4 regions of the Micromonospora sp. SH-82 genome follow, and region 3 is predicted to be linked to each of the others. Evidence: riboswitches for the same ligand, from Rfam matches in the RefSeq annotation. Region 3 holds a riboswitch; each other region holds the start of a gene.

Region 1 (4,147 bases), 2.9 Mb from region 3:
GACGAGGAGTCCGCCGCCGAGGCGACGGGTCCGGGAGGTGGGCATGGGGTGCCTTTCGCAGAGCGGTCGGTGGAAGCTCCGGAAGGCATCCGTGGGTCGACCGCGTCCGTCCGGTCGGACGGCGTGGCCGAGGATCCTCGGTGGCCCGGACTTCACCCTGTAGACCTCGACAGTGGAAGCCGCTCGTCCGCGGTGGGGCGTTCCGGCTCGCGATGGTTCGCTCACGGTTGCGGGTCAGCGCCGGCTTCTACCGGCTTCCCCCCACACAGGACGTATGCAGATGTGTACCCGGCGCACCGGGTGTCGACACGGTACCGCTCGTGGGCGCCACTGCGCCAGAGCGACGGTCGTCACCCGGTACGCCGGGTCAGGTGGGGCGATCCGGCGTCAGGGGGCGGTGATGCTCGGGGCGGTGCCGGTGCCGAAGCGCCAGCCCTCCACGGTGCCCGGTGCCGGGTTGTAGCTGCTCGCCCCGGAGGTGCTGTAGGTCCAGGGGCTGCCGCTACCGGCGGCGTGCCAGTACGACCAGTACGCGGTGGCGGGCGGGGTGTTGACGCACGGCTCGGTCGCGGAGGTCGGCTGCCCGTTGATCCGGCAGACGAAGGCGAGCCCCCATCGGGCGGTGCCGGTCACGGTGAATCCGGCGCCCTGCAGGGCGGCCAGCCCGGTGGCCGGGTCACCGACGTGACAGCCGACCTGGACCCCGCCGCCGAGGGGTCCGTAGTCGACCACGACGGTGACGCCGGTGGTGCCGGTGCAGGGGGCGGCCTGGGCGGCCTGGGGGGCGGGGTCGGCGGCGACCAGGCCGACGGCGACGACGGCTGCGGCGATCAGACCGGCCAGTCGCCTGCGGGTGGTGGAGATGGAACTGGACATCTGGACTCCTTCGAGGGTCAGAGGCAGGGCAGGCTGGGCGCGCCCGGCGTCGCGGTGGTGGTGGACAGGTGGGCGTACCCGGTGCCGGTCAGGCCGAGGACGGCCTGGGTGGTGGCCCGGACGGCGGTGGCCGGGTCGAAGGAGCCGCCGTCGAAGTCGATCGCCCCCCGGTCGGCGGGGGCCCCGGAGCAGCCGACCTGGAGCCCGACGAGGTGGATCCGGGCCCGCAGCCAGGCCAGCGGTCGGCCGCCGTCGCGGAGGGCCTGGGCGGCCAGGCCGGTGCTGTTGGCGTTGGACAGCCCGTCGGCGTTGGGGAAGCCTCCGTCGGTGCGTTGGACCGACACCAGCCACTGCAGACCGGCGGTGGCGTCGGCGGACCGGCCCGCGGCGCGCAGCGCCTGCACGGCCAGGGCGGTGGCGTCCACGTCGGAGACGCAGGTCGCCTGGGCGGCCACCACCGGGTAGCCGCCGTCGGCACACCGGATCCCGGCCAGCCACTGGGCGGCGGTGGCCGGTGCGCCCTGCGGGGTACGGGTCAGGGCGAGGATGGCGAACGACTGGCTGAAGGTGTTGCTGTAGTCGCCGTACGCGGACCGGTCGCTGAACCGGCCGTCGGGCGCCTGGAGCGACTGCAACCGGCTGACCAGGTCCACTCCACCCACGTCGGTGGGGTCGTCGCCGCGTACGGCGACGGTGAGGGCGAGCTTGGCGGTGGCTCCGGCGTAGGCCTCGGTGACCCCGTCGCCGAGGTACCCGTCGCGGATGTCCGCTCGGGTGACCCAGTCCAGGGCGTTCGCGCCGTAGTCGTCGGCGACCCCGGCGGCGGCGAACGCGAGGACGGCGTCGAGGGTCAGCCCCGCGTCGGGGTAGGCGACGCCGCCGAAGACCGCCTCGAAGCGTTCCCCGTCGACGAGTTGGCGTGCCAGCCAGCCGGCGGCGGCGGCCGGGCGGGGGGCCACGGCCTGGACGGCTGCCACGTCGGCGGGTGGCGCTGCGGGGGCGGCACCGGCGGGCGCGGCGACGCCGAGGGTGAGGGTGAACGCGGTGAGCACCGCGCTGGACAGGGTGAGCAGGCGGTGCCGGCTCGGGCGGGCGACCATCGGACGCGCCTTTCCGGCCCGGCGGTCGTCGAAACCCGGCCCGGCCTGCGCGGGGCAGGGCCGGTCGGCCTCCGACCCGTGGGCCACGACGGGTGAGGAGCGGGAACATCGCGGGTACGGCGGGTATTCGGGCTCGCCACCGAGGGGATCTCTCCTCGGTGGCCTACCGTTGCGGGCCAGCGCCGGACTTCGACCGGACTTCCCCCGCACGTACGCGCAGGTGTGCAGTTGTCGCGTCAGTCTCGTCTGCCGCAGCAGCGGATGTCAATGCGACATCCGTCGCGCCGGCCCGGCCCGCTACCGGGAGGCGGACAGCGGGAGGGACCGCACCAGCATCCGGTGTGAGCGCCAACCCGGGAAGGGAACGAGGTCGCCGACGTGCTGGAAGCGCAGGCGTTGCAGGGCGTGCCAGACCCGGGTGTTGGTCTCGGTGACGGCGAGGGTGACCCGCTCCTCACCACGACGGTCCAGCAGGTCGGTCATCATCCGGACGCCCAGGCGGTGGCGGCGGAACTCGGGCAGGACGAACGCCTCGCACACGGCGAAGGTCCGGTTCGGCCACTCGGTGGTCAGGGCGGTGTCGGTGACCGAGGTGAGGTCGCGCCACCACAGCGTCTCCGGCGGCAGTGGACAGCCCAGCACCGCCCCGACGAGTTCACCGGCGACGTAGCCGAGTGACCCCTCGAAGCCGTCGGCCTCGACCGTCCACCGGATCCGGTCGCTCGCCGGTGGGGTGCTGTGGTCGAGGAGGTGGAGGTCGTCGGCGTGGACCCGGTGGTAGACCTCGGTGAGCGCGTCGACGTCGACCTCGGTGGTGATCACGACCTCGTCGAGCAGGTCGCCGTGGGCAAGGGGTGTCGACGTCATCAGACTTCCTCCGGCATCAAGTTAGGTTAGGCATACCTAAGCAGATGGCGGATGTGGTGGGCAACCAACCCTCCCGGTCAGTGGGCGGCGACGCGGTCCGGATCGGACGCCACCACCACCGGTGGCACGTCCCCGACCCGTCCGTCCGGGCGGACCCGGTCACCGAAGCGCCGCTGGTGGACGACCCCGACCACGACACCGAGCCCGACGAGCACCGCGGCACCGGCAGCGACCGCCGGGTACCCGGTCCGGGCCGCGGCGACCAGACCGGCGGACGCCGCCAGGAAGGAGCAGACCAGGCCGAACGACGACAGCACTGTGAAGTCGGTGCCGCCGGTGTCCGGCCGGGAGTAGTCCATGTTGACCGTGTAGACGACCACGTTGAGCACCGTGTACGCCGACAGGAACCCCGCCAGGGCCGCGACCGTCGCCACCAGGGGGGCGTCGCCGTCCATCAGCGGCAGCAGCAGGACCGTGGAGACCACCAGCGCCACTCCCCCGCCGACCAGCACGGTGCGGCGGCCGAACCGTCCGATCCCGAGCCCGGAGAGCAGACCCGCCAGGATCGCCGGCACGCTGATCACCACCCCGGTCACCGTCCCGACCCGCTCCAGGGACCATCCGGCGTCCACAAGAGCCGGCGTGACCAGGGCGTACGCGGCACCGGCACCGACGTAGACCAGCGGCACCACGCCGAAGGTCCAGAGCCGGCACCCGGGTTGGCGCAGCACCGTCAACAGCGCCCGGTACGCCTCGCCGGTCGCCACCACCCGGTCGGCGCGGGGCGCCTCCCGGAACCGCCACACCACCACCAGCCCGACCGCGGTCAGGGCGGCCAGGAGCAGGATCGCCGGCACCCAGCCGAAACGGTCGTACACGACCACGCAGGCACCGCCGCCGAGCAGGTTGCCGAGGTAGCTGGCGGCGACCTGGATCCCGTTGCCGGTCCCGCGGGTCCGGGCGGAGAGCACGCGTACCGCCACGGCGTCGGCGGCGACGTCCTGGGTGGCGGACAGGACCACGTACCCGGCGCAGATCGCCACGACCGGGCCGAGCCGGTCGACCGGACTGTCGAACGGTGCCAGCGCCAGCAGGGCCAGGACCAGTCCGCTCTGGAGCACCAGCAGCCAGGACCGGTAGTGGCCGAGGCGACGGGAGCCGTACCTGTCGAGCAGCGGCGCCCAGAGGAACTTCAGCGGCCAGACCAGGCCGATGGCCTGCAACAGGCCCAGGGTCTGCAGGGAGGTGCCGCCGTCGCGCAGGATGGCGGCCAGCCCGACGGTGATGAATCCGATGCCCAGGTA
Region 2 (4,147 bases), 3.0 Mb from region 3:
CGTCGGAGGCGTTGGAGATGAGTTCCCGCAGGAAGACGTCCTTGTTCGAATAGATCGAATGGACCATCAGCTGAAGCAGCTGCCGGGTCTCCGCCTGGAACTCCAGCGTCTCGATCCGATTACTCACGTCATCCTCCCGCAGTGCTGCCCGGTAACGGGCAAAAGGATACGGCGTGCTCCCCCGCCGTCGCTGTCCGGTCAGCACCCCCGCGAAGGAGGGGCCCCTTCCTGACGCCTGCGGTAGACAGGGGCACCCTTCTCACACCCTTCGAGGCGGGGAGAACGGCCGGGCACCGCCGACGGGGTCGGGTACCCCGTCGGCGGTGCCGTCGGTCAGGCCCGGCCGGCTGCGGTGTCCGCCGGTGCGGTGGACGGCAGTTCGGCACGGACCGTCCGGGCGGCCCGGACCAGGGCGGCCAGCGCCGGGCGTACCTGGTCGTAGCTGCGGGTCTTGAGCCCGCAGTCCGGGTTGACCCAGAGCCGGTCGGCGGGTACGACAGCCACCGCCCGCCGCAGCGCTGCGGTCACCTCGTCGTGGTCGGGCACCCGGGGCGAGTGGATGTCGTAGACCCCGGGTCCGACGCCACGGGTGTAGCCGACGGTGGCGAGGTCGTCGAGGATCTCCATCCGGGACCGGGACGCCTCGATGCTGGTGACGTCGGCGTCGAGGGCCTCGATGGCGGGGAGGACCTCGCCGAACTCCGAGTAGCACAGGTGGGTGTGGATGGCGGTGGCGTCGGCGACCCCGCTGGTGGCGAGCCGGAACGCCGCGACCGCCCAGTCGAGGTAGGACTCGTGGTCACGGCGGCGCGGGGGCAGGAGTTCCCGCAGCGCCGGCTCGTCGACCTGGACGATCCGGATCCCGGCGGCCTCCAGGTCCCGGGCCTCGTCGCGCAGGGCGAGGGCGACCTGCCGGGCGGTCTCCGACAGCGGCTGGTCGGCGCGGACGAACGACCAGGCGAGGATGGTCACCGGGCCGGTCAGCATGCCCTTGACCGGCCGGTCGGTCAGGGTCTGGGCGTAGCTCGACCAGCCCACCGTGACGGGCGCCCGGCGGGACACGTCGCCGTGCAGGATCGGCGGTCGGACGCAGCGGGAGCCGTACGACTGCACCCACCCGTGGGCGGTGGCGACGAACCCGTCGAGGTGTTCGGCGAAGTACTGCACCATGTCGTTGCGTTCCGGTTCGCCGTGGACGAGGACGTCCAGGCCGAGGGTCTCCTGTTCGGCGACGACCCGGGCGATCTCGGCGCGCATCCGGTCGGCGTACCCGGCGTCGTCGAGGCGACCGGCCCGGTGTTCGGCGCGGGCCCGTCGGACCTCGTCGGTCTGCGGGAACGAGCCGATGGTGGTGGTGGGCAGCAGCGGCAGTCCCAGGCGGGCCTGCTGGGCGGCGGCCCGGTCCGGGTGCGGACCCCGCCGGGTGTGTTCGGGGCGGAGGGCGTCGAGGCGGGCGCGGACGGCGTCGTCCCGCCAGCCGGCCGGGGCCGGTGGCGCTGCGGCGGGCAGGGCGGCGACTCCGTCGCGCAGTGCCCGGCCGAGGAGGACCACCTCGTCGACCTTCTGTCGGGCGAAGGCCAGCCGGTCGCGGACCTGCGGGTCGAGGTCGGTCTCGGCGGCGAGGTCGACCGGGACGTGCAGCAGGGAGCAGGAGGTGGCGACGGCCACGGTGTCGGCGAGGCCGGTGAGGGTGGCCCCGACGGCGGCTGCGGCGCGCAGGTCGGTGCGCCACACGTTACGCCCGTCGACCAGGCCGGCGACGACGGTCCGGCCGGGGATCGGCCCGTACCCGGCGAGCCGGTCGAGGTCGGCGGGACCGGCGACCAGGTCCAGGCCGACCGCCTCGACCGGGGTGTCCAGCAGGGCCGGGAGGGCCTCCCCCAGCTCCCCGAAGTAGGCGGCGACGAAGAGGGCGGGGCGGCGGGTCAGGGTCCCGAGCCGGGTGTACGCGGCCCGGAGCGCGTCGGTCTCGGCGTCGGTCCGGTCGGCGACGTAGGCCGGTTCGTCGAGCTGCACCCAGGGCACACCGGCGTCGGCGAGGGCGCCGAGCAGGTCGGCGTAGACGTCGACGAGGTCGTCGAGCCGGTCGAAGGGGGTGAACCCCTCGGGGGCGTCGTCGGTCGGCTTGGCCAGCAGGAGCAGTGTCGCCGGGCCGACCAGGACCGGGCGGGTGGTGATGCCGAGCGCCTCGGCCTGGGCGTACTCCTTCAGGGGTTTGCCGGGGCGGGCGGTGAGGACGGTCTCGGGGCCGATCTCCGGGACGAGGTAGTGGTAGTTGGTGTCGAACCACTTCGTCATCTCCAGTGGCGGCTCCTGCGCGGTGCCCCGGGCCATGGCGAAGTAGGTGTCCCGCTCGTCGAGACCGAGCCGACGGAACCGCTGCGGTACGGCGTCGACCGCCACGGCGGCGTCGAGAACGTGGTCGTACAGGGAGAACGTGTTGGACGGTACGGCGGACAGGCCGGCGTCGCGCAGCGTGCGCCAGGTCTGTTCGCGCAGGTCGTCGGCGACGGTGTCCAGGGCTGCCGCGTCGACGCGGCCGGCCCAGTAGCCCTCCAGGGCGCTCTTGAGCTCCCGGTGCGGGCCGATGCGGGGATAGCCGAGGACGGTACTGGTACCGAACGGTGTGGTCATGACGCCTGGGATTCCTTCCCTCGAGGTCCGGGCGGTGCGAGCCGACGGATCGAGGAGGGCAGGGTCGGGCACGGTACGACGACCGGCCTCGCCCGGGCCCTCCCACGGGGCCGTCGGCGGCGTACGCGGACGCGTACGCGGTGCGGGCAGGTCTTCGGACTCGTGGGCGTGACCGGTGCACCCGGTCTCCTACTGGCCGTCGCTTCCCAGACCCTTGCGGGTCCAGTGCCGATGACGGCGGTCGTTCCCACTCACCGCTGCGGGGCAGTCCCGGATTCACACCGGGTTCCCTCTTACGACGCCCCACACCTGTCGTGGGTGGGGCGAACCAACACCGCCGACCATCGTACGGCGTGCACCCGGTCCGGTCGATCGAGGTCTCGGTGGGGGGTCTGTGGTGCGTCGGGTCCCGCCCGGGCGGTGGCGGGACCCGACGCGGGTCGGACGGTCAGGTCGGCGGCGCCTGGGCGGCGTCGGCGACGAGCAGTGTCAGCTCCCGGACGAGGGCGTCCATCGTCTGTCCGCTCTGTGCCCGGAGCAGGCCGAGGAGGAGGTCGGCGAGGAGGTGGAAGCCGAGGGTCCTGGCCTGTTCGGAGTCGAAGGCGGCGAGGAGTTCCTCGGCTCCGGCGTGGTCGTCACGGTGGGTGGCGGCGATCACCCCGGCCGCGCGTTGCACCAGCTCCGCCACGGCGGGGGTGGGGGCCGGCACGCCGGTCAGATCCGGGGTGCGCCGGCGCGGGCGGCGTCGAAGCGGGCGGTCACGTCGGCCCAGTCGACGAGGTCCCACAGCCTGTCGACGTAGTCCGGACGGACGTTGCGGTACTGCAGGTAGTAGGCGTGCTCCCAGGCGTCGAAGACCAGCAGCGGGGTGGTGCCCTGCCCGACGTTGCCGTGGTGGTCGTAGACCTGCTCGACGATCAGCCGCCGCCCCAGCGGCTCCCAGGCCAGCACGCCCCACCCGGAGCCCTGGACGCTCTTGGTGGCTGCGGAGAGCTGCCCGGCGAAGGCCTCGAAGCCGCCGAGGTGCTCGTCGATCGCGGCGGCCAGGTCCCCGTCGGGGCGGTCGCCGCCGTCCGGGGAGAGGTTGTTCCAGAAGATGGAGTGCAGGACGTGCCCGGACAGGTTGAAGGCGAAGGTCTTCTCCAGCCCCACGAGCCTGCCGAAGTCGCCCTTCTCCCGGGCCTCGGCGAGCTGGTCGAGGGCGTCGTTGCTGCCCTTGACGTACGCCGCGTGGTGCTTGCTGTGGTGCAGCTCCAGGATCTCGCCGGACATGGCCGGTTCCAGGGCGCCGTAGTCGTAGGGCATGTCGGGCAGGGTGTACGCCGTCATCAGCACTCCTTGATGGGTTCTGCCGAAACTTCGCTGTTGCCAGTATCTTGCAACAGTGAGCCTACGGTGTGGCGGGGTGGCGTGCGGGCGACCTCACAGTGAACAGCGGGTCCGCCCCTTTCACCCCCCTGATCATGCTGTTAGCTTTTGCCAAGACTTTGCAGGAACGACGGTGTCGCACTGG
Region 3 (4,147 bases):
GCCGGGGACTGCGCGACGGTGGCCACCGTCCTGGCCCGGTCCCGACGCCGCAACGCCGCGCTGGGCGTACCGAAGAGGGTGACGGTGTCCGCCACGGGCAGGAGGCCGCCGACGGCACGCAACAGGGTGGACTTCCCGGCGCCGTTCGGTCCGATCACGGCGACCCACTCACCGGCCGTCACGGTGAGGTCGACCCCGGACAGGACCGGCACCCCGCCCAGGTCGACCCGCAGGTCCCGGACCTGGACGGCCGGTCCTGCCGGGGTGGGGAGATGTCCGGTGCTCATACCGTCAGCCGCCGACTGGTCCGCAGGACCAGGACGAAGAACGGGCCACCGAGCAGGGCGGTGACCACCCCGATCGGGATCTCCCCGGGCGCGGCGACGGTCCGGGCGACGACGTCGGTCAGGGTGAGGAAGGCCCCGCCGAAGAGCAGCGAGAGTGGGAGGATCACCCGGTAGCTGGATCCGGCGAGCAGCCGGAGGGCGTGCGGGACGATGATCCCGACGAAGCCGATCAGCCCGGCGGCGGCCACCGCCGCGGCGGTGCCGAGGGAGGCGGCGGCGATCAGCAGGTACCGGGACCGCTGCGGGTGCAGCCCGAGGCTGGTCGCCTCGTCGTCGCCGAGGGACAGGACGTCGATCTCCCGCCGGTGCAGGAGCACCACCGCCACGGTGATCACGAAGTACGGCAGGACCATCCGGACGTCGCCCCACCCGGCGGTGGCCAGCCGGCCCAGCAGCCACGAGTAGACCTGCTGGATGCTGTCGGCGTTGCGTTGCAGCAGGTAGGTCTGGCCGGCGGAGAGGAACGCGGAGACCGCCACCCCGGCCAGGATCAGTGTCACCGGTGACCGGTGGCGGCCCTGTGCCGAACCGAGCAGGTACGTCATCAGGACCGCACCGAGCGCCCCGCCGAACGCGGCCAGGGGGACGGTCACCGGCATCGCGCCGATGGCCGCGCCCCCGAGGGCGATGACCGTGGTGACCGCGAGTCCCGCCCCGGCGGCCACCCCCAGCAGGTACGGGTCGGCCAACGGGTTGCGGAACACCCCCTGGTAGCAGCCACCGGCCAGGGCGAGCAGCCCGCCGACGAGCAGACCGAGCACCGCCCGGGGGAGCCGCAGCTCGGTGACGATGGCGATCTCCCGTTCGGAGAGGCCGCTGTCGAGGCGTACTCCGGGGATCAGGTTGAGCAGTTCCGCCGCGACGCTCAGCGGAGGAAGGCTGACCGGGCCGAGGGACACCCCGACGACGAGCGCCACGGCGACGGCCACCAGGCCGGCGACCAGCCAGCCCGGCCGCAACCCGGCCGGCGCGCCGCCGGGTCGGGCGGGCACGCCGGACCGGGTCGTCGCGCCGGGCCGGTGGGTCATGTCGGATCGACTGTCGGGTGAGGCCGGTCGGCCATGTCGGGGCCGAGGGCTGCCGCGTCGGGCCGGTGGGTCATGTCGGGGTCGAGGGTCAGGCCGGGACCTTGGCGACCGCGTCCACGATCGCCCGCAGCAGGTCGACCACGCGCGGACCCCAGCGCGAGGCGACGTCGTCGTCGAGGGCCACGATCTGGTTGTTCTTCACGGCGGTCAGCCCGGACCAGCCGCTACGCTCCTTGACCGTCTCCGCCGACTGCTGGCAGCACTTGGTGTCGGCCAGGAAGATGAAGTCCGGGTCGGCCTGGACGATGACCTCCTGGGACAGCTGCGGGTAGCCGCCCTGCTTGCCGTCCGGGTCCGCGGCGTCGGCGATGTTCTCCAGACCCACCTGGCTGTAGAGCGAGCCGATGAAGGTCTTGCTGGTGGCGGAGTAGAGCTCCGGTCCCAGCTCGTGGAAGTAGGTCAGCTTCTCGGCACGCTGCGGCAGGTCGGCGACCAGCTTGGCGATGTCGTCGCGCATCCGCTTGGTGACGTCGGCGGCGCCGTCGGCGTTGCCGGTGAGGGTCCCGAGGTCGGTGATCTGCTGGTACGAGTCGTCCAGAGTGGTCGCCGCCGGGGCCAGGAAGACCGGGATCTTCAGCGTGGTCAGCTGATCCACGATCTTGTTCATGTCGTTGGAGAGGACCACCAGGTCCGGGTTCTTCCCGGCGATCGCCTCGGCGTTCGGCTGGAAGCCGGACAGGTCGGTCTTCGGTGCCTCGGCCGGGTGGTTCGACTGGTCGTCGACGGCGGTGACCTGGTCACCGGCCCCGATGGCGAAGAGCATCTCGGTGGCGGTCGCGGAGAGCGAGACGATCCGTTCGGGCCGCGCGTCGAGGGTCAGCTCCCCGACGGTCACCGGGTAGGCGGACCCGTTGCCGGGGCTGGGCGCGGTGGTGGGCTCGTCGGAGTTCTGCGCGCAGCCGGCGAGGGCGAGCGCGACGGCCGCGGTCACCGCCGCGAAGATCCGAGGGGTACGTCTGGACATCGGTGGTGCCTCCTGTCGGCCGAGGAGTCTGGTGCTTCGCCGACAGGGCAGAGGGTGGCCGCCGTCCGCGAGGCGCCCTTCCTCGAGAGCGCGGGTCGCGACCGTGCCGTAGGCGACCTGGCTCGTCCCCGCACGCGGTGCGGACGGGGCATCACAGTTGCGGGACAGCTCCGGTTTCGCACCGGCTTCGCTGCGGGACGGTCGCTAGCACCGTAGCGCACCTCCGGCCGACTTCGTTACCGCAGGTGGCACCGGGTGACGTGCGCTGCACCACCCCGAAAGGGTCGGGAGGGGTCCCTCCGATGACGAGGGACCCCTCCTCACTCGGTCAGCAGTACTGGGCCTGCTTGCCGATGGCCCGATACGGGCAGTCGGCGTACTCGCTGATCAACAGGACCGCGGTCCGGTTACGCGAGGTCTGGGCCGGGATCACCTCGTCGGGCGGGTAGAAGCCCCCGCCCCCGGAGCGTCCGGGGTACATCTCGAAGGTGTACGCCCAGATCCCGTGCTGCCCCCACATCCAGTCGATGCTGTCGCCGTCGGTGACGTACAGGTCGCTGGACTGCTGCGGGGTGTACCCGTTCGTGGCGGCCATCTGCTGGCCCAGTGTGGCGAAGGTGTTGTACTGGTCGGCCGTCATCCCGGTGGGGGTGTTCGCGGTCGTCCAGCCGAACGGCCAGAGCACCAGCTCGGAGTAGGTGTGGAAGTCGATGTTGGCCTTGATCTGCTGGACCCCACCGACGACCCGGCTGTTGACGAAGTTGCGCAGCGCTGCGGTCTCCGGCGCGGAGAAGGCCGACGGACCCCGGTAGGTGTCCGAGGCGGGGGAGCCGGACGATCCGCCACAGCAGCCCCACCGGTACGACCAGTTCCGGTTGAGGTCGGTGCCGACGAAGGCCGAGCCACTGTTGGGCTGCCGGTTCTTCCGCCAGGACCGGTACGACCCGGTGGCGATGTCGTACTCGCTGCCGTCGGGGTTGACGGTCGGGACGATCCAGATCTCCCGGGTGTTGACGATGTTGGTGACCCGGGTGTCCGAACCGTACGAGTCCGTGAAGAGGTTCAGCAGGTAGATCGCCATCTCCACGGTGAGGTGCTCGCGGGCGTGCTGCTGCGAGTTGAACAGGATCTCCGGCTCGTTCTCGTCGGTGGCGACGTTGTCGGAGATCTTCACCGCCATCAGGTCACGACCCTGGTACGACGAGCCGATGCTGATCTTGCGGGCGATGGTCGGGTGGTCGGCGACCACCTTGTTCACCACCGCCGTCAACTCCGCGTAGTCGTGGTAGTTGCTGTCGGCCGCCGGGAAGCCCATCGTGCTGAAGTCGTCGCCGTGGTCGTGGCCGTGCTCGTCGGCGGCGGGGACCGCCTCCAACCGGAAGCCCAGCCGGGTGATCTGGGCCGCCTCCGCTCGGGTGGCCGAGACGTGCAGCACCCCGTGCTCGACGAAGTCGATGGCGGCTCCGGTCCCGGCGACGGAGTTGCGGTCGGCGATCGTACGGGGTCCGAGCACCCGGTACTCGACGGTGGCCGATCCGGTGTCGCGGTCGGGGGAGGGCCGGGCGGAGACCGGCGCGGTGGCGGCGGCCACCAGCGACATGCCGACGACCATGGCGAACGCCAGGTGTCGACGGAGGGGGATACGGATCATGCGAGCCTCCTCGGGCGCGCCTGCCGCGTTCTGCGTCAGGCTCTCCACGCCCACTCACATGGTCATATCAACATGTGTCGCTGAGGCAATCATCCCG
Region 4 (4,147 bases), 2.8 Mb from region 3:
CCCGCCGGGCGGGGGCGCCCACGGCGTCCTGATCCCCGCTGCGCCGGACGACCCCGCCCCTTCCAAGGGGCGGGGTCGTCCGGCGTGGTCGCCTCGGTCGGGGGACCGGCGCGAGTGGTGCTCGATCGGGGGTCCGGTCAGCGCGAGTAGTGCTCGACGACGAGCTGCTCGTCGCAGATCACCGGCACCTCGGCGCGTTGCGGGAGCCGGATCAGCCGGGCGGTGAGCCCGGACAGGTCGACGTCCAGGTACGGGGCGGTCCGTTGCGGAGCGTGCGCCCCGGCGGCGGCGACGAGGAACGGGGCCTTGGTCCGGCTGGACTCCACCACCCCGATCCGGTCCTCCGGCTGCAGCCGGGCCGAGGGGCGGTCGACCCGTCGACCGTTGACGGTGACGTGACGGTGGGTGACGAGCTGTCGGGCCGCGTAGATGGTCCGGGCGAAGCCGGCCCGCAGGACGAGGGCGTCGAGGCGGCACTCCAGGTCGACCACCAGCTCCTCGCCGGTCTTGCCGGGGCGGCGTACCGCCCTGTCGAACGCCCGCCGCAGTTGCCCCTCGCGCAGGTCGTACTGGGCCCGCAGGCGCTGCTTCTCGAGCAGCCGGACCTTGTAGTTGCTCTCTGTCCTGCGGGCGGTCCGGCCGTGCACTCCGGGCGGGTACGGGCGGCGTTCGAAGTACTGCACGCACTTGGGGGTCAGCGGGATACCGAGTCGGCGGGACCGCTTGATCTTCGGGCGGGACTGGTTCATCATCACCTCTCAACTAAGGTAAGCCTAACCTAAACGGAGGTGGTCGAGTTGGGCAAGATCCAGCAATCCCCGGCGATCGTCGACACCCCGGCAGCGCGGCTGCACGCGCTGCTGGCCCGCGCCGATTCGCTGACCCTGCACACCCCGCACCACCGGGCCGAGCTGTTCGCCCGACACGCCGTGACGGAGGCCGGTGGGCTCCGGCTCACCCTCCCGGCGGCGGCCGGTCTGGCCCGACACCTCGTCGACGTCGGGGAGGTCCCGGCCCGGGTGGAGTTCGCCGAGCTGGGCACCGGCCGGACCGGCGACCGGGTGCGAGCCCGCGCCGCCCTGCTCGGGTGGCTCACCCCCGACGCCCTCCACGACGACGACCTGGTCGCGTACCTCGACCTCGCCTCCGCCGACCTCGTCGACCCGGACGGGACGGAGGAGGTCGACCCGGACGAGTTCCGCGCCGCAGCAGTCTGTCCGCCCGACCCCTCGGGCCACTGCTGCACATAGGTTGCAACAACCTCGATGTGGCGGTATTCATGAGGGGGGATGCGGTTCGGTGTGGACGCTGCCGGACGACGCACCCGGCCACCCCGGCGCTTGCGATGATCCGAGCCTCCGCCGGGGTGGCCACCCCGCTTCGCCGTCGCCCTGCGACGACCTCGACACGCCCGGACCCGACATGTTGGGTGTGACAATGCTGCGCTCCCTATATATGGTGTCGAGCGCAGCTGGTTCGGCCGCTCATCCCGAGCGGACGAGGCAAGAGGGAACCCGGTGGGAATCCGGGACTGCCCCGCAGCGGTGAGTGGGAACGACCGCCGTCATCAGCACTGGGCCGACACCGGCCTGGGAAGCGACGGCCAGTAGGAGACCGGTGATCCCGGTCAGGCCCGCGAGTCCGAAGACCTGCCAGCGCGCCGCGTACCCCGCAGTGGGTGGGCGGCGGTCCGAGGCCGCGTGGGACGGCCGACGCCCTCGCGAGCCCGCGTCGACACCGGCGTGCGTCCGCCGGTGTCCGTCCCGCGCTGCTGTCGGACCCTCCGGTCTCGAACTCGCGAGGAGTCAGTGGTGACAGTCACCGAGATGTTCCCGGCCGCCGCCGTCGGTGAGTCCGACCCGTCCGGGCCACGACGGGTCCGGGTCCGCACCCGTGACGGCGCCGTCGACCTGGTCGACGCCGACCAGATCGCCCACTCGGTACGCCGGTGGGCCGCCGACCTGACCGACGTCGACCCGATGCGGGTGGCCACCCGTACCGTCGAGGGCCTCTACGACGGCGCGAGCAGCGACGAGGTCGACCGCCTCGTGGTGCAGACCGCGGCCGAGCTGATCGGCGCCGAGCCGCAGTACTCCCGACTCGCCGCCCGGCTGCTGGCCGCCGAGGTCGGCACGGAGGTCCGGGGGCAGGGACTGGCCACCTTCAGCCAGGCCGTCGCCCACGGCCACACCCTCGGCCTGATCGGCGACGACACGGCGCGGTTCGTCGCCACCCACGCCGACGTCCTCGACGCGGCCGTCGACGACGCCGGGGACCTGCGCTTCGAGTACTTCGGACTGCGCACCGTGTACGACCGCTACCTGCTCCGCCACCCGACCGGCCGGCAGGTGCTGGAGACCCCGCAGTACTGGCTGCTGCGGGTGGCCTGCGGGCTGTCCCAGGAGCCCGGGGAGGCCGTCGAGTTCTACCGGCTCATGTCGAGCCTGGCCTACCTGCCCAGCTCGCCGACGCTGTTCAACTCCGGCACCGCGCACACCCAGATGTCCTCCTGCTACCTGGTCGACTCCCCGCGTGACGAACTCGACTCCATCTACCAGCGCTACGCCCAGGTCGCGAACCTGTCGAAGTTCGCCGGTGGCATCGGCATCGGATTCTCCCGGGTCCGCTCCCGGGGCGCGCTGATCCGGGGCACCAACGGCCGCTCCAACGGGATCGTGCCGTGGCTGCGCACCCTGGACGCCAGCGTCGCGGCGGTCAACCAGGGCGGCCGGCGCAAGGGCGCGGCCTGCGTCTACCTGGAGCCGTGGCACCCCGACATCGAGGAGTTCCTGCAGCTGCGGGACAACACCGGCGAGGACGCCCGCCGGACCCACAACCTGAACCTGGCCAACTGGATCCCGGACGAGTTCATGCGCCGGGTCGAGGACGACGGGATCTGGTCGCTGTTCGACCCGGACGAGGTCCCCGGTCTGTCCGACCTGTGGGGGGCGGAGTTCGAGGCCGCGTACCGGGCCGCCGAGGCCGAGGGTCGCTACGTGCGTCAGCTGCCCGCCCGGGAGCTGTACGGCAAGATGATGCGGACCCTGGCCCAGACCGGCAACGGCTGGATGACGTTCAAGGACGCCTCGAACCGGCTGTGCAACCAGACCGCCGAGCCCGGCAACGTCGTGCACCTGTCCAACCTGTGCACCGAGATCATCGAGGTGTCCAGCGACTCCGAGACCGCCGTCTGCAACCTCGGCTCGGTCAACCTCGCCGCCCACCTCGCCGACGGGGACCTGGACTGGGCGAAGCTGCGCGCCACGGTGCGGACCGCCGTCACCTTCCTCGACCGGGTCATCGACATCAACTACTACCCGACCCCCCAGGCGGCGGCGAGCAACCCCCGCTGGCGTCCGGTGGGGCTGGGCATGATGGGCCTGCAGGACGTCTTCTTCGCCCTGCGGCTGCCCTTCGACTCGCCGGAGGCCAAGGAACTGTCCACCCGGATCGGTGAGGAGCTGTACCTCACCGCCCTGGAGACCTCGGCCGGGCTGGCCGAGCGCTTCGGCCCGCACCCGGCCTTCGCCGAGACCCGGGCCGCCCGGGGACAGCTGCAACCGGACCTGTGGGGGGTCACCGGCGTGCAGACCGACAGGTGGTCGGCGCTGCGCGAGCGGGTCGCCGCGTCCGGGCTGCGCAACTCGCTGCTGGTGGCGATCGCCCCGACGGCCACCATCGCCGCCATCGCCGGGTGCTACGAGTGCATCGAGCCGCAGGTGTCCAACCTGTTCAAGCGGGAGACCCTGTCCGGTGAGTTCCTCCAGATCAACACCGCCCTGGTCCGGGAGCTGAAGGCACGGGGGTTGTGGACCGACCGGATCCGTACCGAGATCCGCCGGGCCGACGGGTCGGTCCAGGGGGTGTCGGAGCTGCCGGCGGACGTACGGGAGCTGTTCCGGACCGCCTGGGAGCTGCCGCAACGGGCGCTGATCGACCTGGCCGCCGCCCGGTCGCCCTTCATCGACCAGTCGCAGTCGCTGAACCTCTTCCTGGCCGCACCCACCATCGGCAAGCTCTCCTCGATGTACCGGTACGCCTGGAAGTCCGGCCTGAAGACCACCTACTACCTGCGGTCGCGTCCGGCCACCCGGATCCAGCAGGCCACCGTCGCCGCCGGTTCGACAGCCGTCGCGCCCGCCGCCCT

Evidence for each region. A riboswitch is a leader RNA that binds a small molecule or an ion and turns the genes downstream of it on or off. The one in region 3 is predicted to bind cobalamin.
Region 1: it holds a riboswitch for cobalamin, as region 3 does, so the genes downstream of both, WHN02_RS19260 (peptidase) here and WHN02_RS06465 (ABC transporter substrate-binding protein) in region 3, are expected to answer to the same signal.
Region 2: it holds a riboswitch for cobalamin, as region 3 does, so the genes downstream of both, metE (5-methyltetrahydropteroyltriglutamate--homocysteine S-methyltransferase) here and WHN02_RS06465 (ABC transporter substrate-binding protein) in region 3, are expected to answer to the same signal.
Region 4: it holds a riboswitch for cobalamin, as region 3 does, so the genes downstream of both, WHN02_RS21225 (ribonucleoside-diphosphate reductase subunit alpha) here and WHN02_RS06465 (ABC transporter substrate-binding protein) in region 3, are expected to answer to the same signal.

What each region holds. Positions count from the first base shown of each region.
Region 1 covers NZ_CP148049.1:4,316,243-4,320,389, forward strand. The annotation lists gene WHN02_RS19250 (cell wall anchor protein) at 1-45, opposite strand, end outside; gene WHN02_RS19255 (hypothetical protein) at 388-876, opposite strand; gene WHN02_RS19260 (peptidase) at 894-1,976, opposite strand; cobalamin riboswitch at 2,078-2,245, opposite strand; gene WHN02_RS19265 (GNAT family N-acetyltransferase) at 2,274-2,843, opposite strand; gene WHN02_RS19270 (MFS transporter) at 2,921-4,147, opposite strand, start outside.
Region 2 covers NZ_CP148049.1:4,583,150-4,587,296, forward strand. The annotation lists gene htpG (molecular chaperone HtpG) at 1-67, opposite strand, end outside; gene metE (5-methyltetrahydropteroyltriglutamate--homocysteine S-methyltransferase) at 334-2,634, opposite strand; cobalamin riboswitch at 2,763-2,982, opposite strand; gene WHN02_RS20410 (superoxide dismutase) at 3,083-3,343, opposite strand; gene WHN02_RS20415 (superoxide dismutase) at 3,349-3,963, opposite strand.
Region 3 covers NZ_CP148049.1:1,384,132-1,388,278, reverse strand. The annotation lists gene WHN02_RS06475 (ABC transporter ATP-binding protein) at 1-287, opposite strand, end outside; gene WHN02_RS06470 (FecCD family ABC transporter permease) at 284-1,375, opposite strand; gene WHN02_RS06465 (ABC transporter substrate-binding protein) at 1,464-2,399, opposite strand; cobalamin riboswitch at 2,494-2,639, opposite strand; partial or broken gene WHN02_RS06460 (M14 family metallopeptidase) at 2,731-4,050, opposite strand.
Region 4 covers NZ_CP148049.1:4,815,814-4,819,960, reverse strand. The annotation lists gene WHN02_RS21240 (PepSY-associated TM helix domain-containing protein) at 1-32, shown strand, start outside; gene rpsD (30S ribosomal protein S4) at 138-749, opposite strand; gene WHN02_RS21230 (hypothetical protein) at 789-1,250, shown strand; cobalamin riboswitch at 1,456-1,671, shown strand; gene WHN02_RS21225 (ribonucleoside-diphosphate reductase subunit alpha) at 1,827-4,147, shown strand, end outside.